3 regions of the Paenibacillus sp. YIM B09110 genome follow, and region 3 is predicted to be linked to each of the others. Evidence: riboswitches for the same ligand, from Rfam matches in the RefSeq annotation. Region 3 holds a riboswitch; each other region holds the start of a gene.
What was found. Region 3 has a riboswitch for cyclic di-AMP ahead of V8F51_RS00360 (TrkH family potassium uptake protein). Riboswitches for the same ligand answer to the same signal wherever they lie in the genome.
Positions count from the first base shown of each region.

Region 1 (7,653 bases), on a different contig from region 3:
TATCGTCAACGATCATATCGATGTCGCGATGGAGGTTGATGCGGACGGCATTCATCTAGGACAGGGTGATGTATCCTTATTGGATGCAAGAAAGATCGTAGGCGACAAAATCATCGGTATTTCCACGCATGCGCTTCAAGAAGCATGGCTGGCACAGCAACAAGGCGCGGATTATATTGGCGTCGGTCCCGTATACCGCACGGCGACTAAAGCGGATGTCGTCGACCCAGTGGGCGTCTCGTATGTACGCGAGGTAACACAGCATATCCGCATTCCTTTCGTCGCTATTGGCGGGATTAAACTAAATAATGTGGATGAAGTCATTGGAGCGGGAGCGACGCGGATTTGCGCGGTGAGCGAGATTGTCGGGAGCAGCGATGTCAAAGGGACTTGCGAAGCGTTCCTGAGCAAGCTGAACAAATAGGAGGACACAGCACGTGGAACTTATAATCAATGGATTAAAGCAGGAACTGGACGCACGCACGATTCAAGATGTCATTGAGCATTTTGGATTGGCAGGAAAGCCGGTTGTCGTAGAAGCGGGCGGCGTTGTGCTGAAGACGGAACAATGGGCGGATACGGAAGTTCATCACCGGATGCCGATCGAGCTCGTACATTTTGTAGGAGGAGGCTGACGAATGAAACACGACGTTCTGCGTATAGGCAACCATGAATTAACATCGCGCTTTTTCATCGGTACCGGACTGTTTCCCAATCCATACGTTCAGATGGAAGCGATCAAAGCTTCGGGTGCTCAAGTATTGACCTTTGCCATTCGGCGAATAAACCTCGAGTCCACGGAGGATGATTCGATCCTTCAGCATTTGCAGAATGAGCCATACACCTACCTGCCGAACACATCCGGCGCGCGAACGGCTGATGAAGCGGTACGCATCGCCCGGTTGGCGCGCGCTTCCGGCTTGAGCGATTGGATCAAAGTAGAGATTAGCGCGAATGAACGCACGCTGCTGCCGGACCCGATCGAAACGTTGAAAGCTACGGAAATACTCGTCCGAGAAGGCTTCACCGTTCTTCCTTATATATCGGACGACCCTATTATATGCAAGCGTCTGGAAGAGGCCGGAGCTGCGGCAGTCATGCCGGGAGCAGCACCGATCGGCACGGGACTTGGGATTCTTAATCCTTATAACCTTGGTCTAATCGTTGAGGAAGCGAAAGTGCCGATCATTGTGGATGCCGGTCTTGGTTCAGTGAGCGATGTAGCCCAGGCCATGGAGCTCGGAGTATCCGGCGTATTGATGAATACGCCCGTAGCGAAAGCGACCGACCCGGTCGGCATGGCGGAAGCGATGAGAATGGGGATTGAAGCCGGAAGGCTAGCGTATCTATCCGGAAGGATCGATAAGAAGCGGTATGCGTCGGCAAGCAGCGGGTTCGAGGAATATAAGCTGAAATAATTACATTAACGAAAGCTGGTTCGCGAGATGAAACAAAGCATATTGGTCATGGGCGGGGGAGTCATCGGTTTATCCTGCGCGCTGGAGTTGCAGAGGCGGGGACATCAGGTAACGGTGCTGGAAATCAATCGCTGCGGAGGGCAGGCTTCCGGTGCGGCCGCCGGCATGCTGGCGCCTTATTCCGAGAATGTCGAGAGCCCGGATGCCTTCTTCCGATTTTGTCTGCAAAGCCTGCAGCTATACCTGGAGTGGCAACAAATGGTGAAGCAGGTCTCGGGACGCAATTTCGAATATACCAACTCTGGCAGTCTCTATATTGCCTACCATGAGGCGGATTTGCTAGCCCTGGAAGGCAGGCTGCTATGGCAGCAGCAGTTCGGATCCTCCGGCAGCATACTGGAGGGAGAGGCTTTATTCGCTCTCGAGCCTAATTTGTCGAGGAACGTACGGGCAGCTCTTCATACGCCGGAAGAGAGCCATCTCTACGCGCCGCATTATGTAATCGCTCTGGAGCAAGCTTGCCGATTAACAGGGGTCGACATTCACGAGAATTTAGGCAAGCTGTCCGTCAGCGAATGGCGGGACGCCATTGTCGTTCAGTCAGCGGATCAAAAGAGGTTCAGCGGAGACAAACTGCTTGTATGCTCCGGAGCATGGGTGCAGGAGCTTGCCGATACGTTCGGCATCCGCATTCCCGTATACCCGATCCGAGGCCAAATTTGTGCTTATGAGGCAGACGAGAAGCCTGTTCGGCATATGGTTTTTAGCAATCAGGGTTATCTAGTAGGCAAAGAAAACGGTACGTTGGTATGCGGAGCTTCGGAGGATGTTGCCGGCTTCGATACTTCGGTGACGGACAAGGGGATCGACAGGCTGAGGAAATGGAATAAACAAGCGTTTCCTTTCCTTGAGCAGCGGACTCCCTTCCACCGATGGGCGGGGCTGCGTCCTTCCACCCAGGACGGCCTTCCTTTGATCGGCACGCTGGGAGAGGCCGGACATGTGGCATTCGCGGTCGGTCATTACCGCAACGGCATTCTGCTTAGTCCGGCTACCGCCAAGCTTGCTGCCGATTGTCTGGAAGGCAAGGATACAGCCGAATATAATCAAGCTTTCTCACCGGAACGGTTTGGAAGAAGGGGTTGAGCGTATAGATGGATACTTATTCAAGACAACAGGTTGCAAGGGCTTTAACGATCGCAGGCTCCGATAGCGGCGGCGGGGCGGGCATACAGGCCGATCTGAAAACGTTCCAAGAGCTTGGCGTCTACGGCATGTCCGCCATTACGGCAGTGACTGCTCAGAATACCCTCGGGGTACATGGCGTATATCCGATGAGCACGGATGCGATCATTCAGCAGATTCTCACGGTAGGCAACGATATCGGAGTGGATGCCGTTAAGACGGGCATGCTGTTCAGCAGCGAAATCATCGTTGCGGTTGCCGAAGCGATCCAGACTTTCGGATGGACGAAGGTTGTCGTGGATCCCGTCATGGTAGCCAAGGGCGGCACCGTCCTGCTGCAGGAAGAGGCGATTCGCGCTTTGACGGGCAAGCTATTGCCGCTTACGGCAGTCGTGACGCCAAACCTTCCGGAAGCGGAGCAGCTTACGGGCAGCCCGATTCGGAGCAAGACGGATAAAGAAGAAGCGGCGAAGCGGCTAGCCGGCTTCGGCGCCCGGTATGTCATCATTAAAGGCGGTCATGACGAAGGAGAGCAAGCGGTGGACTTGTTGTTCGACGGCCGTTACTTTACCGAGCTGGCGGGCAAACGGATAGCGACAAGGCACACGCACGGTACGGGATGCACGTTCTCGGCCGCGCTTACGGCCGGCCTCGCCCGGGGGCTGGACGTCGAGAGCGCCATGCGGGAGGCCAAAGCTTTCATTCAAGCGGCGATCGGGGACGGAATCCATATCGGCGGCGGCCGCGGTCCAACGAACCACTGGGCGTACAAGCGCAGCCAATCGTCTACCTCCATGCTGTCAAGCGAAAACGCAAGCAAATAATGGCATTTCTTTCGATAATAAATGCTACTGCCCTTTTAAGCCGATGCCATCCAAATATGGAATCAAAAATCAGCTTAAACCCTCCGAATTTCGGTTTTACTTTGCATAAGGATGGGCGTATGATTTGTTCAACAACTAAATGAGTCAAACGCTAAATTCCCGAACCGGGAAACGGGGGAACCAACCGAAACCATTCCAATGGTTTCATGGGGTGAATCCTTTCGCTTGCCTTAGCAAGCATGAGGTAGGGCACTCTCAAGCCCGAATCCGACAGCTAACCTCGTAAGCGTATTGTGAGAGAACCGCGATCGTGCCTTGCATAGGCTCGTCTTTTCGTTATGCAAGAAGTCCGAGAGTAGAGTGTCTCTGCTCTCAGGGCTTTTTTTTGTTGCGTAAAAGCATAATATCCGCGAGGAGGCTGACCCATGAATGCGATCGAAATTCATAATCTGACCAAAACGTACGGCAAAGCAAGAGGAATAACGGACATTAGTTTTTCCATCGAACAGGGAGAAATCTTTGGTTTTATCGGACCGAACGGGGCAGGTAAATCTACGACGATCCGAACGTTGCTGTCTCTCATCTATCCGACAAGCGGCAGCGCGGCTATTTTCGGCAAAGACTGCATCAAATTTGCTCCGGAAATCAAAAGGGAAATCGGATATTTGCCGTCGGAGGTTTTTTATTACGACAATATGAAGGTCGCAGATCTGTTATATTATTCGGCCAGCTTTTACAAAAAGGACTGCAAAAAAAGAATAAAAGAATTGGTTGAAATCATGGATCTGGATATCACCAAAAAAATCGACGACCTGTCTCTGGGCAACAAAAAGAAGGTGGGCATCGTTCAAGGGCTGCTCCATAGCCCCAAGCTCATCATTCTAGACGAGCCTACCAGCGGGCTTGATCCGCTCATGCAGCAAAAGTTTTTCGAATTGCTTGAAGAAGAAAATAAAAGAGGGGCCACGATATTATTTTCATCACATATATTAAGCGAAGTTCAGCGGCTATGTAATCGAGTTGCGATTATAAAAGAAGGTAAGATCGTTACGGTCGAAAAAATCAGTACGTTAAAAGAAAACAACTATAAAAAGTTTACGGTAGAAACGTCGGAACAAATCGAGCGCGAATACTTCAATATCACCGGCGTGAACCATATTGCGGCGAATGGGAATACGACGAGTTTTTTATTTAAAGGCAATATCAATCTGGTAATGAAAAAAATAGCCGAAATCGAAATCGAGAACCTGTGGATCGAAGAGCCGAGCCTTGAGGAAATCTTTATGCATTATTACGAAAAAGGGGTCTGATCGGCGATGAATATGTTTGTGCATGAGTTGAAGGCGTACAGAAAATCGATGCTCGTATGGACGTGCTCCTTAATTGGCATTCTGATCTTGCTCATGTCGCTTTTCCCTGCCGTTTCAAAGGACATTGACGAATTTTCCAAAGTGCTGGAAGGGTATCCGGAGGGCATCAGAAAAGCGCTCGGCATTGAAATCGAAAGCATGGGGACGATTCTCGGCTTTTATGGTTATATTTTCATGTACATTACGCTCGGTGGCGCTATTCAAGCAATGATTCTGGGAACGTCGATCGTCTCCAAGGAGGTTCGCGACAAAACGGCAGACTTTCTCTTGACGAAGCCGGTATCGCGTACGCAAATCATGACCTCCAAGCTGCTGGCTGCGGTCGTTTCCTTATCGGTAACGAATGCGTTTTATCTTATTGCGGCTAATCTCATTGCCGTTCAGGTGAAGACGGTTGAGTATAGCGGGAAACTGTTCTTTATGATTTCAATCACGCTGTTGTTTATACAGCTTGTTTTTTTGGCCATAGGCATTATCGTATCCGTCGTTTTTCTTAGAATAAAAGCCGTGCTATCCGTTTCGCTCAGTACGGTGTTTGCCTTTTTCGTCATCGGCATGCTCGTATCGGCGGGCGATGAGGGGACCAAACGTTATTTGTCTCCCTTTAAATATTTTGAACCCAGAACTATTATCGAAAGCGCCAACTATGAAGCTCCCTTTATTGCAGCGGCAATCGGAATCATTGTGGTTTGCATCGCCGCCAGCTATGTCGTCTATTTGAAAAAAGATGTTCATGCTGTATAAGCGAATACGAAGAGGAGGGGTACAACATTGAATATTTTCGTTCGGGAATTGAAATCGTACCGGAAATCGATTATTTTTTGGAGTATCGGCATCATTCTGCTGGTCGCCAGCGGCATGAATAAATATGAAGCAACGGCATCCGGCGGACAGCTGGACAGCGTGATGGATGATATGCCTAAGGCACTCAAGGCGTTAATGGGGTCAGGGGATTTAGACTTGTCCAAAGCTAGCGGTTATTATGGTATTCTGGTCGTATACTTTTTGTTGATGGCAACGATTCACGGGGCTATGCTCGGAGCAAATATAATCGCAAAGGAAGAACGGGACCGAACGGCGGAGTTTCTATTTGCCAAACCGGTATCGAGGACTGCCGTCGTTACGGCGAAATTGCTGGGCGCGTTGGCCAATATCCTCCTATTGAATATCGTGACCTGGGCGTCGAGCGTCGCAATCGTCGGGAACTACAGCAAGGGTGAAGCTGTAAATGGCGATATTGCCATCGTCATGGCGGGTATGCTTCTTTTGCAGCTTCTCTTTCTGGTTATAGGAACCGCCATCGCGGCCGCATACGCCAATCCCAAGAAGGCAGCTTCGCTTGCAACCGGCATCCTGCTTATTACGTTCATTCTGTCGATTGCAATCGATCTGAACGATCAACTCGAAACGTTGAGGGTGTTCACGCCGTTTAAGTATTTCGAAGCCAAAGACATCATGTACGGCGGGGGATTGAATATCGTATTCGTTCTCTTATCTATCGTTTTGATTGCAGTTTTAACCGTAATAACGTATATCTTATTTAAGAAACGCGATTTGCATGTTTAAGAGATTTATAAATGGTAATACCTCTATAAAAAAGGAAGTGTCGAACGATGAATTTAGAAGAGGTTATGCAGGAGCTTGAAGCGCTCGGCAAGGAACGAATGAAGAAAATGTACATTTCTAATGGCGCGCACGAGCCGCTCTTCGGCGTCGCTACGGGCGCTATGAAGCCTATTTTCAAAAAAACGAAAATCAATCAGCCTTTGGCTGAGCAACTGTACGCCACAGGGAATTACGATGCGATGTACTTCGCTGGTATCATTGCCGATCCCAATGCGATGACGGCAGCGGATTATGATCGCTGGATGGACGGCGCTTATTTTTATATGCTGTCCGATTTTGTCGTTTCGGTTACGTTGGCGGAAGCGGATATTGCGCAAGAGGTTGCCGACAAATGGATCGCAAGCGGCGACGAGCTGCGAATGTCGGCGGGCTGGAGCTGTTACTGCTGGTTGCTGGGCAATCGGAAGGACAGCGAATTCGACGAAACCAAATTAGCCAATATGCTCGAGCTGGTGAAAAATACGATCCACGATGCTCCCGAACGCACGAAATATTCGATGAATAACTTCATGTACACGGTGGCGATATCCTATGTGCCGCTCCATGAGAAGGCGACTGAGATTGCAGAATCGGTAGGCCCTGTGGAAGTCAGTAAAGTCAAGAAACCGACCAAGCTCATACACGCTTTGGCTAACATCCAGAAGGAAACGGCAAAAGGGAGGGTTGGGTTCAAACGCAGACATGTAAGGTGTTAAGCGCCGGCTGCGATCGAGCTCCGTTTTCGGGTAATGCGATTTAGAGGCTGGCTGACGATTTGTATGTTTTTTCGTACAATACGCTGACCCGATTCGCCGTCCTGTCCACTTTGTACGATTTTTCATATAAAAGACGACTCTTAAACCCGTTGCTAGCTCGTATTGTATGATTTATCGCACAAATCAACCGTTTGGACACCATTCCCTAGGTGAATTGTAAGATTTTTCGTACAACCTTCCAATGCACGCAATAGTAGATGTTTGAACCGAAAAAGCCGAGAGTCCTTGTAAATAAGGATTCTCGGCTTTTTTGCGCCCAGCTCAGGAGGCTTACGCCTCCATCTTCTGAGCGGAGTGCAGCTTATAGTAGCGACCCCGAAGGGCCATTAGCTCGTCATGCGAGCCGGATTCGGCAATGCCTTTGTCGGCTACGTACATGATCCGGTCGCAGTTCTTAACGGTGGAGAGACGATGCGCGATAATGAACGAGGTGCGTCCTTTGAGCAATTCGTTCAAGCCCCGCTGAAGCAAGCGC
Region 1 covers NZ_JBANSP010000013.1:147,712-155,364, forward strand. Annotated here, with positions in the region: gene thiE (thiamine phosphate synthase) at 1-424, shown strand, start outside; gene thiS (sulfur carrier protein ThiS) at 438-635, shown strand; gene V8F51_RS19525 (thiazole synthase) at 639-1,418, shown strand; gene thiO (glycine oxidase ThiO) at 1,446-2,564, shown strand; gene thiD (bifunctional hydroxymethylpyrimidine kinase/phosphomethylpyrimidine kinase) at 2,573-3,427, shown strand; cyclic di-AMP (ydaO/yuaA leader) riboswitch at 3,567-3,732, shown strand; gene V8F51_RS19540 (ABC transporter ATP-binding protein) at 3,853-4,737, shown strand; gene V8F51_RS19545 (ABC transporter permease subunit) at 4,744-5,541, shown strand; gene V8F51_RS19550 (ABC transporter permease subunit) at 5,569-6,363, shown strand; gene V8F51_RS19555 (DNA alkylation repair protein) at 6,411-7,118, shown strand; gene V8F51_RS19560 (ABC transporter ATP-binding protein) at 7,449-7,653, opposite strand, start outside.
Region 1: linked by a shared signal. The riboswitch ahead of V8F51_RS19540 (ABC transporter ATP-binding protein) and the one ahead of V8F51_RS00360 (TrkH family potassium uptake protein) in region 3 are both predicted to bind cyclic di-AMP.

Region 2 (7,653 bases), on a different contig from region 3:
GCTTGGAAACCGGTCATGCTGCTTCACTGGGCGGAGGCCGTGTTAGCACTTGCTCCCGGTTTCTGGGTGCTGCCTCATGCGCTCGACGCATACCTGCAAGGCGGCTCGAACGTCGACCTGCTGCAATCCGTCCTTCCTGGCGCTGGACTATGGCTGTTCTGGGGCTTGCTGCTGCATCTGCTCTTCCTGGCCATGCAGCTTGGCGCTGCCTCAAAAGAAGGTATCCTCCACTCGCTCGGGCGCGCGATGAGGCATATCATCTCCTTCGCTGCCATCTCGCTAGTTATGTGGGCCATCGGAGCCGGATTAGGACTTCTCATCACCGGTGTATCGCTGCTATGGGCCGGACTATTCGCGCTTATTCTTCATCAAGGCTACAACTTGGTGCGAACGCTCGTCCGAGTATGGACCATCGCAGCCCAGTACGAATGCCTGCAATCCAAGTAGCTTCATCACTTTAGCCTGCTTTAGCTCAAAAACCCCCGAATCAACGCCTGTCCTATTATGGCGAATTCGGGGGTTTTTACGTTATCATCCTACTAATGACGGCGACAGCCTTTTTTGCTAGAAAGATGAGAATCCTCTCACCATTAGTACCTTCAGGTCATACTTTACATAATATCCACATAATTAATGAAATCGAGTATCGATTATTTAGTCCCTCGGTCCTAGTTGCGGCTTTATTATTACATGAAAAATGATTATACGAAGCAGTTTGTCAAAAGATTACATGAGAATTATTAGAATTTTGTTAGAAAGGCAGGAGATCAATAAAAAAAATAGAATAATTGTCAAGAGCAAAAACAAACTGCCTAATTTCCTAGCGGAAAACGGGGGAACCACTCTGGGTGAATTGATTCCGACGCCACGGCTATAAGTCATACCGCCTCTGTAGAAGAGGACATCATCGACTTGTTCGTAGCGCCTGAGGAATCATAGGGAACCTTCAACCGAACCCCACAGCTAACCTCGTCGGCACCGGAAGGAGTTTCACAATTGAAAAAGGTTACCGTAATGCTTTTGGGGCTTGCGCTCTTGCTCGCTTTTCAAGCGGGAAGTGTTTTCGCAGACTCCAAAATGAACGGATTTATCAATGATGTTATTGGTACTCCGTACAAAAGCGGTGGAACTACCGCGAAAGGCTTCGATTGCTCCGGCTTCACGAGCTATGTGTTCGCTAAGATGGGCATCGAACTTCCTCGCGTTTCCTCCGATCAAGCAACAGTTGGCACGAAGGTCGCTAAAGCTGACCTGATTGCCGGGGATCTTGTGTTCTTCGACACAAGCGGCGGCAACAACGGCGCAATCTCCCACGTCGGCATCTACATAGGGGACGGCAAGATTGTACACGCTTCGGTTAGCCGCGGCGTTGTAGTCGACAAAATCGATTCCTCTTACTACAAACCTCGTTATGTGACAGCACGTCGCATTCTTAGCGAGGAAGCATTTACAACTTACGCCGACGAAAAATAGTTTCACCCTTTAACAACAAAGCCGCAGGCTGTTCGTCCACTCGTGACAACAGTCTGCGGCTTTGTTATTTTTGTACTTTCTATCTATTACCCGCAGCATCGCGCCGCTGTGATTGCCCTCTACCCAGCACAAGCATTGCGCCCAGTACGAACAGCATGATCAGAACTAGTATGCTGACGTACCAGAGCGTAACCCCTCCGTCATACCGATCCATGAACCAGCCGGTAACGCGAGGGAAGATTGCCCCGCCAAGCCCGCCGCATGCCACGAGCAAACTCGTCGTCCGCTCTGTCATACCTGGGATTAGCGCGTTCGCATAGACAAGCGCAATGCCGAATATGCCCGAGAAGAACAGCCCGCTTAAAGCGACGAAGAAGAGCATCCAGCTGAGCTGGCCCATGAGCGCCATTAACGCGAACACGATCGTTGCTCCGCCAGTAGCGATAAACAAATACTTCGCATACCCCATTTTCTCCGCCAGCGTGCCTGCAAATATACGTCCGAACACCATCGTTGCCCAGAACAGGCTGAGCGCTGCCGCAGCACTTGACTCATCTACCTGCGAGCGCTCAATGAGCAAGGACGGCAAGTAATTGGAGAAGCTCATCTCCATGCCTACGTAGATCATGAAGAACGCTGCCGACAGCAGCAAGAACGGAAGCGCGGTGCGCGGATAACCGAACAATCCGGTTCTTGCACCTGCAGCCCCCTGCTCTAGGCTGTTGCTCACCGCTGCTTTCGGCGGTTGGAAGCCGATCTGCTCGTCCAGCTTGCCGAAGGACATCGTTAGCCACAATACAAATGTAACGCCCGACAGCGCCGCAAGTATCGGGAATGATAACTGCCATACGTTCTGAGCGATCAAATAAGCGGCTGCAACCGGTATAATAAGTGCGCCGACGCCAAAGAACGTTTCCAGCCTGCTCATCGCCGAAGCCTTGCCCTTGGCAAGGTCGATGATCATCGCGCCGACGACCGCTTCCGTCATGCCGAAGCCGATCCCCGCGAGAGGAGCAACGGCCAGCATCCAGCCCCAAGGAAGAAGCAGGCTGTAAGCGGCCTCGCTTAAAGTAAGCGCGCCAAGCGCAATAAGCACCGCGCCCCGCTTGCCTATTCTCGCCGTAATGGAGGGAGCCAGTATGACACCGACCAGGAAGCCGAGAAATTGATTCATAATCCATTGTCCGCCGTCTTTGTAAGTGAGCCCATAATGATCAATCAGCTGCTCCAGTATCGATCCGCCTACCACATGCGCAATACCGATTACCAAGTAAGACAGACAGCCGATCCATATTAACTTCTTCATGCCGTAGTTCTCCTTATGTCCGCGCGCCTTCTGGCGCCTATCTGATATACTTAGTCATACGTATCCAACTCATTTGCTCCAACCGGGGGTTATAAGAAATTGAATAATTTAAACCATTCTTCTCATTATAAACGCTATCCAATTCAAATGACCATATGTCCGCTGGAAATACAGCACGCTGTCGAAATATGCAATTGGATTTACGAGCCTCCCTACGATGTCTATCACTGGCCAACTTGGGAGCAAATGCAAAAGGACGAAATCGAATTCGGCGATCCCGTCCTGCGTGCGCAGCAATATATAGCAATCGTTGATGATAATTCGAGACTGATCGGCTTCGCCCAGTTGTTCCCCATGACCGGCGTAACCAGGCTCGGACTCGGACTCCGCCCTGATCTGTGCAGCCGAGGGCTTGGTCCTTCCTTCGCTAAGCTAATTGCGCTGGAAGCGCGAAGAAGAATGCCTCAACATGAGATCGACTTGGAGGTGCTCGCTTGGAATAAGCGCGCTGTACGTGCCTACGAACAGGCAGGCTTCCGTATTACCGATACGTATGCCCGTTCTTCTCAGAACGGTTACGCTGAATGCCATTGCATGGTGTTCGAGCCCATCCAGAGCTAACAGCTCTGAATGCAATTATATCGCTTGCGTGCCATGCTCTATATCTATTACATCTGCGAATAAAATAAGTCCAGGTCCAACAAGCACCGATATCGTCCGAATCCATGCATGGGTATCAAGATCCGTATAAGCTCTCGATACAATCGATCTTCGATCCTCGTTCATCTGTACGATGTTCGGAACGAAGTACGGCCGCCAGCACCAGTTCGCGCCTCGGAATTGGTCCTCGCTCCGCCATGAGCCGTCAGACTCGCGAAAATAGTTCGCAGATAGCTGGATCCCGTCCTGATTGCACAAGTACACGCGGATATAGCTCGTATCCAGCTCCGGAAGAAGCCGCAGAGCCCAATCGTCATTACTTTCCGTAATGCCATCGGAGGTATCCACGATATGCGCGAGCTGCTTCGCAAGCTGCTCGGCCTTGACTTGCCAATCGCGCTCCGAGATGACGTGATGCAGCAGATGCCGCTCCAGCTCCTCGACAATAATTGGAGCGAAGCAATCGGGATCGCGGAAATCCGCCTCGGCCCTCGCGAACATGAACCCTTGCACATAACGCGCGCCTGCTCGAATTGCTCTAGCAAGATCCTCTCTCGTCTCAACGCCTTCCACGAGCAAGGAGGCGCCGATCAGCTCCGCCATATCTGAGAAGGAGCGAAGCACGCCGAAGTAGCCGTCATGCGTTGCGCTCTTCTTAATCATATGTATATCGATCTTCAGCAAGTTAGGCTGAATCTGCGCAATACGGTCGAAGCTGCTGAAACCGCTGCCTACATCATCAATTGCAATCTGACAGCCTTGCTCCCGATAGAGGTCTACAACGGTGCGAAGTACCTCCATTGAGCCTTGGAAGCTCTGCTCCGTAATCTCAATAACGACTTTCCGTGGGTCAATGCCGTATTTCTTAAGCAGAGACAACGTGAACAGCTCTCCGGATTGCTCATAACGATAAATCCAAGAAGGCTTTAAATTAATAAACAACATAGGAGGTTCATCCATTTGACCCAGCTTGGCAAAAGCCTGCTCGCGCAACAGCCGATCCACGAGAATATGCTCCTCATCGGACACTGTTTCATCGCTAAAGAAAGGCCCCAAGCTGCGAACAGAATCTCCTTTTACCGCTCTAGCCAGCACCTCATAGCCCATAATTCTCCGAGTATCCATCGCTATGATCGGCTGATAGTAGGCTGCTAGCTTTTCATCTTGTAGTCCTAGCGCTTTTGGCAGTGCTATTGTAGTGTGACCATCACTCATAGCGCTCTCCTTCATGTTACTCGCATGTTATATTATCTACCATATTAATGAGTATCATTGTAATTGAATCGACATTAAATGTAAAGAAGCGACATATTAACTGCCAATCCGACTATTTTGTCGAATGATACCTCTAATATATAGTAGCAATCTAACAACCATCGGAGAAAAGCTGACTTAGATCAGTCTAACTATGCGCGTAACCTGATTGCTCTGAGATACTTCTATAATATGATGCTTGCTGTTGTAAGTAATGACGCCTTCGGCAACCTTAATTTCTGGATTTTCGCCCAGTCCGAAAAACACATCGTCAGCCAGCGCTTCCATTACCTCATGACGGTCATCCTCATGTAGGGCTTCCCATTCCTCGGTTTCCATCTCAAAAAACGTGTAGCTATTCTCAATCTCTGCCACAGCCTCCGTCAACTCTTTTAAAATATCCGCATATTCTCTTGCATGTCTAACTCCCATGTTCATTACCTGCCTTCTATTATTATTGTCGTTTTGCTCTGCATGTCTTCGACGGGCTTTCAAATCGCGAATGCATATGGACTTATACTCTTATTTTACATCATTTCGACAATATTAAACGTCATCCGCCCCAAATCGTTTCGTTTACTCTAATCTCAGCCCCCCTATTTGTCGATAATAATAGAAAGTAGACAAGCGTAAGCGCTAGAATATTTAATTCGAATACGTACTGGACGGGGTGTATGATGAAAAATTCAACAATTATAGGTATTGTACTAGGTCTTGTCGCTGTTTTGGGAGGTATGGTGCTTAAAGGCGCGCACTTATCGTCTCTGGCCAATCCGGCCGCATTCGCCATCATCATACTAGGAACCATTGCATCGGTTATGATTGCCTTCCCGATGTCTGAGCTCGGCAAAGTAGGCAAACTCTTCAAAATGGTTTTTACCGATCAAAAGCTTATGCAACGCGATCAATTGATCGCTAACTTTATGGAATGGGCATCGATTACGCGCCGCGAGGGCTTGCTTGCGCTGGAAGCGAAGGTCGACGATATCGAGGATCCGTTCCTGCGGAACGGCATGCGTATGATTATCGACGGCAACGACCAGGATTTCGTTCGCGACGTCTTGCTTGAAGACATTTCCGCTACCGAGGATCGCCACAAGGCAGGCGCGCTCATCTTTACACAAGCAGGCACATATGCCCCTACACTCGGGGTACTCGGCGCCGTTGTCGGTCTCGTTGCGGCACTTGCCGACATGAGTGACATGGAGAAGCTGGCCCATGCGATCGCCGGCGCCTTCATCGCTACATTGCTCGGTATATTCACAGGTTATGTATTATGGCATCCAATTGCCAACAAATTAAAACGTTTGTCGAAGAGCGAAATCCAAATCCGCCTTATGATGGTTGAAGGACTGCTGTCTATTCAATCCGGCGTATCGACGATCGCTATTAATCAGAAACTGTCCGTATTCCTCACTCCAACGGAAAGAAAAAAACTGAGGGAGAAGGAGGAAGGCGCCGTTGAGCAGAAAGCATAAGCATGACGATCACGAAGAGCATGTAGACGAATCCTGGCTCATTCCTTATGCCGACTTGCTGACCCTGCTGCTTGCTCTCTTTATCGTTCTGTATTCCATGAACTCCGTTGACGTGAAGAAGTTCGAGGAGATGTCCAAAGCGTTCAGCATCGCGCTTAACACCGGCAGCGGCATTCTCGAAAATCCGGCAATCGTCACGAATGGCGAAGAGCGGCAGAACCAGAAGGAAGATCAGTCCAAGGAAGACGAGCAGAATAAAGAAGAACAAGATGCCCAGAAGCTTCGCGAAGCTGCCTTGAAGCAAGAGCAAGAGGATCTCGAGAAGCTGAAGAAGCAGCTTGACGATTATATCGATAAGAATGGTCTGACAACCGATCTGGAGACGAAGCTCAATATGTCCCAGCTCATGATTACGATCAGCGACAATGCGCTGTTCGCTCCTGCACAGGCGACCGTCAAGCCGGAATCGAGAGAGCTTGCCATAGCCATCGGTAAGATGCTGCAAGGATATCCTGATTACGAAGTCATTATATCCGGTCATACCGATACAACTCCAATTTCGACCATCTTCTTCAAGTCCAATTGGGATTTAAGTTCTATGAGGGCAATTAGGTTCATGGATATTTTGCTAGAAAACAAGCAGCTTAAGCCACAACAATTTAGAGCCGTCGGCTATGGCGAGTATCAGCCGATTGCCGACAATAAGACGGCTGAAGGCAAAGCGAAGAATAGACGGGTCGAAGTGTCGATTTCGCATACCGTCGCCGACCCAACTAATCAGCAAGTCATTCCCGCCGTCAAATAAATACAAAGCCCCGACAAGCTGCTTAATCGCAGCCTGTCGGGGCTTTGCACTTTCTTTCGGAATTAACATAGACAAAGTTACCCGTTTACCTCGTACCCCAGTGTTTGGAATAACATCGACTTCTCCGCCTCCGTTAGATCACGCCACTTCCCGGATGCAAGCCCGCCAAGCTGAATATTCATGACTCGCACACGCTGCAGCTTCCTGACATGATAGCCGAACGCCTCGCACATACGGCGAATTTGCCTATTCTTTCCTTCGGTCAGAATAATACGGAATACGCGTTCTGTCACACGCGTAACCTCGCAAGGCAATGTCATGCTGCCTAGAATACGCACACCTTCCGACATGCCTCGAACGAAGGAATCGTTAATAGGACGGTCAACGGTTACTATGTATTCCTTCTCATGCTTGCCTTCCGAACGCAGGATCGGGTTCACGACATCACCATCATTCGTAAGCAGGATGAGTCCCTCCGAATCCTTATCCAGTCTTCCTATTGGGAATATACGTTCCTCATGTCCGATAAAGTCAACGATATTGCCTTTAATATGAAGCTCAGTCGTACAAGTAATGCCGACAGGCTTATTCAACGCAATATATACATGCCGTTTCTGTTCGCCAATTCGTCGTCCATCTACGCGCACATCATCGCCTAGTTCAGCCTGACTGCCGAG
Region 2 covers NZ_JBANSP010000015.1:49,909-57,561, forward strand. Annotated here, with positions in the region: gene V8F51_RS20470 (hypothetical protein) at 1-447, shown strand, start outside; cyclic di-AMP (ydaO/yuaA leader) riboswitch at 800-993, shown strand; gene V8F51_RS20475 (C40 family peptidase) at 997-1,473, shown strand; gene V8F51_RS20480 (MFS transporter) at 1,553-2,779, opposite strand; gene V8F51_RS20485 (GNAT family N-acetyltransferase) at 2,927-3,400, shown strand; gene V8F51_RS20490 (EAL domain-containing protein) at 3,416-4,654, opposite strand; gene V8F51_RS20495 (hypothetical protein) at 4,832-5,125, opposite strand; gene motA (flagellar motor stator protein MotA) at 5,371-6,171, shown strand; gene V8F51_RS20505 (flagellar motor protein MotB) at 6,155-6,976, shown strand; gene rluF (23S rRNA pseudouridine(2604) synthase RluF) at 7,054-7,653, opposite strand, start outside.
Region 2: linked by a shared signal. The riboswitch ahead of V8F51_RS20475 (C40 family peptidase) and the one ahead of V8F51_RS00360 (TrkH family potassium uptake protein) in region 3 are both predicted to bind cyclic di-AMP.

Region 3 (7,653 bases):
ACTAGCTTCGGAAGCAAGGAAGTTTTTATCGCCAATCTGAATGATCTCCTTTACGCTTTATCGCTGTTAAGTACTTAAACATTCTGATGTAGTAAACAAACCCCCGGCGTCGCCGAGGGCTTGTGAATAAAGATAATGGCAAACTGGGTGATTACATACCCAGCCATTTTTTGAACAGGTGCTTCGTTGTATCCTTGTTGATCGCAGCGATCGACGTCGTGAGCGGAATGCCCTTCGGACACGAGCGTACGCAGTTCTGCGAGTTGCCGCACCCTTCGATACCGCCGTCTGTCATAAGCGCGTCGAGTCGCTCTTCCTTGTTCATCTCCCCTGTCGGGTGAGCGTTGAACAAGCGAACCTGCGAGATTGCGGCAGGACCGATGAAGCTGTTGCGATCGTTAACGTTCGGGCAAGACTCGAGGCAGACGCCGCAAGTCATACATTTGGACAGCTCGTACGCCCATTGACGCTTCGTCTCAGCCATACGCGGTCCAGGTCCAAGATCGTAAGTACCGTCGATCGGAATCCAAGCTTTCACGCGCTTCAGCGCACCAAACATACGCTCGCGGTTAATGACTAGGTCGCGAACGACTGGGAACGTGCTCATTGGTTGCAGGCGAACCGGCTGCTCGAGCTTGTCGATCAAAGCACTGCATGCTTGACGCGGCTTGCCGTTGATTACCATCGAACATGCGCCGCAAACTTCTTCGAGACAGTTGGAGTCCCAGCATACAGGTGCTGTTTTGCCGCCGTCCGCTTTGGTCGGATTACGTTGAATTTCCATCAGACCGCTAATAACGTTCATATTAGCGCGGTATGGAATTTCGAACTCTTCCGTGTAAGGCGTCGAATCGGGAGTATCCTGCCTAGTGATGATAAACTTAACCGTTTTTGTTGCAACAGTTGTTTCAGCCATCGTTAGTTATTCTCCTTTCTTCTTGTCGCTGGAGTAGTCGCGTTTACGTGGTTTGATCAGGCTTACGTCAATATCCTCATAAGAGATTTGCGGGCCTTCCTTCGTCCACTTCGCAATCGTCGACTTCATGTACGTATCGTCATCGCGTTCAGGGAAATCAGGCTTATAGTGAGCGCCTCGGCTTTCGTTGCGCATTAATGCGCCAAGCGTCATCGCTTCGGACAGCTCAAGCATGTTCCACAATTGGCGAGTGAAAGCGACGCCCGAGTTGTTCCAAGCTGCCGTATCGTTAATGTTGATGTTGCTATAACGTTGCTTAAGCTCTTTGATCTTACCGATCGTAGCTTCCAGCTTATCGTTAAAGCGAACGACCGTCATGTTGTTCGTCATCCACTCGCCAAGTTCTTTGTGAATAACGTACGCATTTTCGTTGCCGTTCATTTTTTGAATGCTGTCGTACTTATCGGTTTGGCGTTTCGCCTCGCGATCGAATACGGACGACGAGATATCTTCAGCCGATTTTTTAAGGCCTTTGATATACTCGACTGCTTTCGGACCAGCCAGCATACCGCCATAAATAGCGGAGAGCAAGGAATTGGCGCCGAGACGGTTCGCACCGTGGTATTGATATTCGCATTCGCCAGCGGCGAACAGACCAGGAATGTTCGTCATTTGGTTGTAGTCTACCCACATGCCGCCCATCGAGTAGTGAACCGCAGGGAAGATCTTCATTGGGATTTTCCGAGGATCGTCACCCATGAACTTCTCGTAGATCTCGATGATCCCGCCGAGCTTAACGTCAAGCTCTTTCGGATCTTTGTGGGACAAGTCAAGGTAAACCATGTTTTCTTGGTTGATGCCAAGCTTTTGGTCTACGCAGACGCTGAAAATCTCGCGTGTCGCGATATCGCGGGGAACGAGGTTTCCGTATGCCGGGTATTTCTCCTCAAGGAAGTACCAAGGCTTGCCGTCTTTGTAAGTCCAGATGCGTCCGCCCTCGCCGCGCGCCGATTCCGACATCAAGCGAAGCTTGTCGTCGCCCGGAATTGCCGTTGGGTGGATCTGGATGAACTCGCCGTTCGCGTAGTTAACGCCTTGTTGATACACCGCGCTTGCTGCCGTACCTGTATTAATAACCGAGTTCGTCGTTTTGCCGAAAATAATGCCAGGACCGCCAGATGCCAGAATAACCGCATCCGCACGCACCGAGCGAATTTCCATGGAGCGAAGGTCTTGAGCAGACACACCGCGGCATACGCCGTCGTCGTCAATAACAGCGCCAAGGAATTCATAGTGCTCGTATTTTGTAACGAGGCCGGCTGCTTCCCAGCGGCGAACTTGCTCATCAAGCGCATACAGCAATTGTTGGCCAGTCGTTGCGCCTGCGAATGCTGTACGGGAATGCTTCGTACCGCCGAAACGACGGAAGTCGAGCAAGCCCTCGGAAGTACGGCTGAACATAACGCCCATCCGGTCCATCAAGTGGATGATTCCAGGCGCTGCGTCGCACATCGCTTTAACTGGCGGTTGATTCGCTAGAAAGTCGCCGCCGTATACCGTATCGTCAAAGTGCTCCCACGGGGAATCGCCTTCCCCTTTCGTATTCACCGCTCCGTTAATGCCGCCTTGCGCACATACGGAATGGGAACGTTTGACCGGTACAAGAGAGAACAGATCAACGTGTACGCCTGCTTCTGCTGCTTTGATGGTTGCCATCAAGCCAGCAAGACCGCCGCCGACGATGATTATTTTATTTTTTGCCACAACGTTTCACTCCTTGTCCTTAAGACTTACCTATTAATCAGACTAACCGATATTTGTAAGCGCCAATGCGGCACTTGCAGCTTCTTGGAATTCATCGCCTCTGAACGCAACAAGCGAAAGAATGAACAGAGCAGCGACAATTACGAAAACACCCATACAAATGTAGGACGAGATGCGTTGCGCTTTCGGGCCGATCGTAATGCCCCAGCTAATCAGAAACGCCCACAGGCCGTTGCTGAAGTGGAATACCGCTGCCAGTACGCCGATCACGTAGAAGACGAAGTAAGCAGGATTGTTCGCAATCAGGTTCATGGTCGAGCCGAGCTCTTCATGCGTAATGTTGCCGAGGTACACTTGAATTCGCGTCTGGTACACATGCCAGAAGACGAAGACAAATGTAATTACCCCCGTTACGCGCTGCGCTGTGAACGCCCAGTTCCTTCCGTATTGGAAGCGCCCCGTATTCGAATTCGATTGGTAAGCCACATATAGGCCGTAGATACCGTGGAACAATAGCGGGAGGTAAATACCGAAAATCTCAAGCAGCGTTACCACAGGCATGCTATTGATAAAGTGCACGGCCTTGCCGAAGCCCTCTGGCCCGCGCTCGAACGCTTGATAGTTCGCCAAACCGTGGACGACGATAAAGCCGCCTAGCGGAATGATGCCTAGAAGCGAATGAAGCTTGCGCGAGAAATACGAGTTTCCTTTCATGTTCTTCCTTCTCCTTTCAAGACTGTAGTTGCATACTTTTCCATCTGTAAATTCTAAGCCTCTAAGTTACAGCACTTATATGTACTTAGAATTTAGTGCAAAACGTACTTATACCGCTTGTAGACGATTAAAGCCGTTTCCGCTCATACAAACCATTCACCATTGTAACCCCAGCATGTACCTCCGTCAACAAAACTCGACACAATCTAGCCACACTTTCCATCCTACTCCTTTTCAGCTTATAATGGAATTGCTTATTTTTTATAATTTCTTATAACAAAATGACATAAGGGGATTTTGTCGTGTATGATGAGCTCCATGTATTCTCTGTAATCGTCGAGCAGTCGAGTATGAACAAAGCATCTGCCCTGCTCAATCTGTCGCAGCCTGCCCTATCCCGCAAGATCGCCAAGCTGGAGCAAGACATCGGATCGCCTCTGTTCCGGCGGATTGGCAAACGACTCGAACTAACAAGAATAGGCCAGCTTACGTACGAGTATGCGATTGAGCTTAGACAGCTTCATCGAAACTATTTGCAAACGGTGTCCGAATTCACCGCGACCGGCCGTTCTTCGCTAACGATCGGCGCAAGCCTGACGACGCTGCAGACGACATTGCCGGATCTGATTCAAATGTTGACGAGCGCACACCCTGAGGTCGATATTAAAGCCGTAACCGGCAAAACGCATGAAATCGTCTCGCTTGTCCGCGAGCATAAGGCTGATATCGGCATCGTCGCCTCCAGTATTGAGGATTCGACGCTGCGCTGTCTGCCTCTCTTCGATGATCATCTGCTGCTCATTCTGCCGCGCAATCAGGTCGTAACCGACAAAGGTACGCTTGGCATTATGGATCTGGACGGCATGCCGATGATTTTATTCTCACGCGGAACATGGTACCGCGTATTGACCGACGAGCTGTTCGATAAGTATCAATTGCAGCCTGACGTTCGAATGGAGATCGATTCCTTCGAAGCTATCCTTCGCCTGCTGCATACATGCCGCGCAGCTACATTGCTTCCGCAATCGTATATGCGCCAACAATTGATCGACGACAATGAGCTTGTTGTCGTACCGATTCGCGAACTAGAGGATACGAAACGCACGACATCGCTTATTCATGCCGATCCCGCGGGGCTGAGTCCTTCGGTTCGACTGTGGATTAATGAAATTGCAGCCCGCTTCCCGAGCAAGCAAGCCTGACATAATTGACAAAAAACAGCGGCGATAAGCTTTAGCCGCTGTTTTCATCATTTCCAATATATCGCTTTCGAATCCATAAGATCGGTGCTCTATTTAACGGATAACCGTCGCCTCGAACTCCTCGATTTGATCGTTCGTCCCTATAATAACCATAATGTCTCGTTCCGTAAGAACATCTGTTGCCGAAGGAGCAATAATTATACCGTTAGGCTTGTTTATCGCAACGATGCTGCAGCCGAATCTTGCCCGGGGATTAAGGTCGCTCAGCGACTTTCCGTTCAAGCATTTCGGAACGGCAAGCTCTGCGATCGTATAATCCTTGGATAGCTCGATATAATCAAGCAGGTTAGGCGATACGAGTTGATGCGCAACCCGAATGCCCATATCCCTCTCCGGATAGACGACCCGATCAACGCCGATCTTCTCAAGCACACGGCCGTGCAGCTCGGACATCGCCTTCGCGACAACTTTCTTCACGCCAAGATCCTTCAATAAAATAGCAGTTAGAATACTCGCCTGAATGTCATCGCCAATCGCAACGACGCCGCAGTCGAAGTTGCGAACGCCGAGCGAGCGAAGCGTCTCCTCATCCGTGCAATCCGCCGATACGGCGTAAGTTAGCACGCTGCTCATATCCTGCACCGTTTCCTCATCCTTATCGATGCCGAGCACTTCATGACCGAGCTCGATGAGTTCCCTTCCAAGGCTTGAGCCGAACCGCCCCAAGCCGACAATGACAAACTGACTGCGTTTGATAGCCACCTGTAAATCCCCTATCCAATTGTTATTTTACCTTCCGGATACCGGTACAATTCTTTATCTGTTCCAGGCCCTAGCGCATAAGCGAGCGTTAATGGACCTAGCCGACCGGCAAACATCGTGAATGCAATAATCATTTTGCTAATATCGCTAAGCTCCGGGGTCAATCCAATGGATAGTCCTACGGTGCCGAACGCAGATGTTGCTTCGAACAATATTTTCATGAACGGCTGATTTTCGATCGTTGCAAGGATCATCGTCACGACCACAACGAGCGTTAACGACAAAATCGTAATCGTCAGCGCCTTGAATATGCGGTCCTTAGCAAGCCGATAGCGGAAGAAGACGATATCCTCGCGTCCGCGAATCATCGAGATTACGGCGCCGACAAGCACCGTGAACGTCGTCGTTTTAATGCCGCCCCCTGTCGAGCCCGGCGAAGCGCCGATGAACATAAGGATGATTGTAAAGAAGACGGTAGCCTGCCTTAGAGCTGTATAATCGAGCGTATTGGCGCCAGCCGTGCGCGGCGTAATGGATTGAAATAATGATGCCCATATCTTGCCTCCCCAATCGAGCGAGCCGAGCGTGAGAGGGTTCGTGAATTCGAAAACAAACAACACAATCGTTCCTAACGCGATCAGCGTTCCCGTCATGGCGAGGACGATTTTACTATGCAGCGATAGCTTGCGCTTCTTCCGATATTCCATTAGATCGGACATAACAACGAAGCCGAGTCCTCCGAATACGATTAGCATCATCGCGGCAATATTAACGATTGGATCGGACACATACAGCGTTAAGCTGCGGTAATCTCCGAAAATATCAAATCCGGCGTTGTTGAATAGCGACACGGCGTGGAATGCACCGAAAAATGCTGCCTTGCCAAGCGGCATATCGAACGAGAATCGGAACGTGAACAGCAGCATCCCGACAAGTTCAATAGACAGCGAGTAATAGATGACACGGCGGATTAGCCTAATAATGCCCTCCATGCTTGTCTGATTCATCGCCTCTTGAAGAATCAGCCTCTCGCGCAGCGATATTTTTCGCCGTAAAACAAGAGCGATTAGCGTTGCCATCGTCATGAAGCCGAGGCCGCCAAGCTGGAACAGCACCATTAGAACGATTTGGCCGGCTGTCGAGAAATAAGTGCCGGTATCAACGACGACGAGTCCGGTAACGCAAGTCGCCGAAGTGGCCGTGAACAAAGCGTCTATAAAGTTCAGCCGTTCCCCTGTCGCCGAAGCGAAGGGCAAAGAGAGCAGAAATGCCCCAATGAATATAATGAGCGCGAAGCCGCTAACGAGTATCCTTGGCGGAGACCAGTTCTTCACGTCCCAAATCCATGCAAATTTCATCTTATATTGTGCACCTCAATCTTCGAAAATCTACTGCGTTATCGTTATAAGCGCACAAAAAAAAGCACTGGAAGCTCAAGTGCTCATGAAGATGAGTCCTGTTCCAATACGCCTACGAGGTTAGCTGACGGATTCGGGCCTGGACAGGCAGCCCTATTCAATCGCCTGAAGCTGCGCTCCGGCAATGTAGAAATTCACCCCATGCCGCCGAATGCCCGGCAACAATTTGGTTCCCCCGTTTTCCTAAGGAAATTCGGCTGTGCTATTCATTTGGTATGACGATAACGATTATAAGCCCAAATACGTGTCTGCATAAAGCTCCCTTTTCTCACATTAGAGGCTATATTCGACCAAAAAGACGCAGTTATGCGCTTCACCTTGCCCTACACTTCATGAACATCGTTATTTCGCGGGATTATGAAAATAAAGACCTAGTTTCAATGGATAATTCAGGGAACGTTGTGATATGGTAGTATAGTATGCTTCATCCTACTCCTATACGCATGAGGTGAACTGATGATCGATTCAATTAAGCACAAGGAATGGAAGCGTTACATATGGGCAGCCGTTATTTGTCTTTTAATTTACATGTTCGTCGATATCGTCCCGTTAATAAAGGCGAGCTCTTCAGATGAGCTAGGCGGCAGAGCCATAAGCAAAGCACAAGCGGAGCAGGCAGCCTCGTCATTCGCCGAGAAGCTCATAGGACACGAGGTGGACTCCGCCAAAGCCGTCCATCAATCCGACAAGCTTATGAACGGCTACCTTACGCGCGATGAGCTGACAGAGGCGTATGCCGATCTATACGATAAGCAATTCCCAACCGATACGTATCAAGTCGAGGTCGACTTCGAAGGAGCAGGCGGCAAAGGATTCGTCTATGTACATATGCAGAGTGAACGTATCGTTGCCTGGAATCTGCATGGCGGCGAGCACG
Region 3 covers NZ_JBANSP010000001.1:76,045-83,697, forward strand. Annotated here, with positions in the region: gene sdhB (succinate dehydrogenase iron-sulfur subunit) at 152-916, opposite strand; gene sdhA (succinate dehydrogenase flavoprotein subunit) at 923-2,680, opposite strand; gene V8F51_RS00345 (succinate dehydrogenase cytochrome b558 subunit) at 2,723-3,394, opposite strand; gene V8F51_RS00350 (LysR family transcriptional regulator) at 3,697-4,596, shown strand; gene V8F51_RS00355 (potassium channel family protein) at 4,690-5,352, opposite strand; gene V8F51_RS00360 (TrkH family potassium uptake protein) at 5,370-6,716, opposite strand; cyclic di-AMP (ydaO/yuaA leader) riboswitch at 6,811-6,985, opposite strand; gene V8F51_RS00365 (CPBP family intramembrane glutamic endopeptidase) at 7,233-7,653, shown strand, end outside.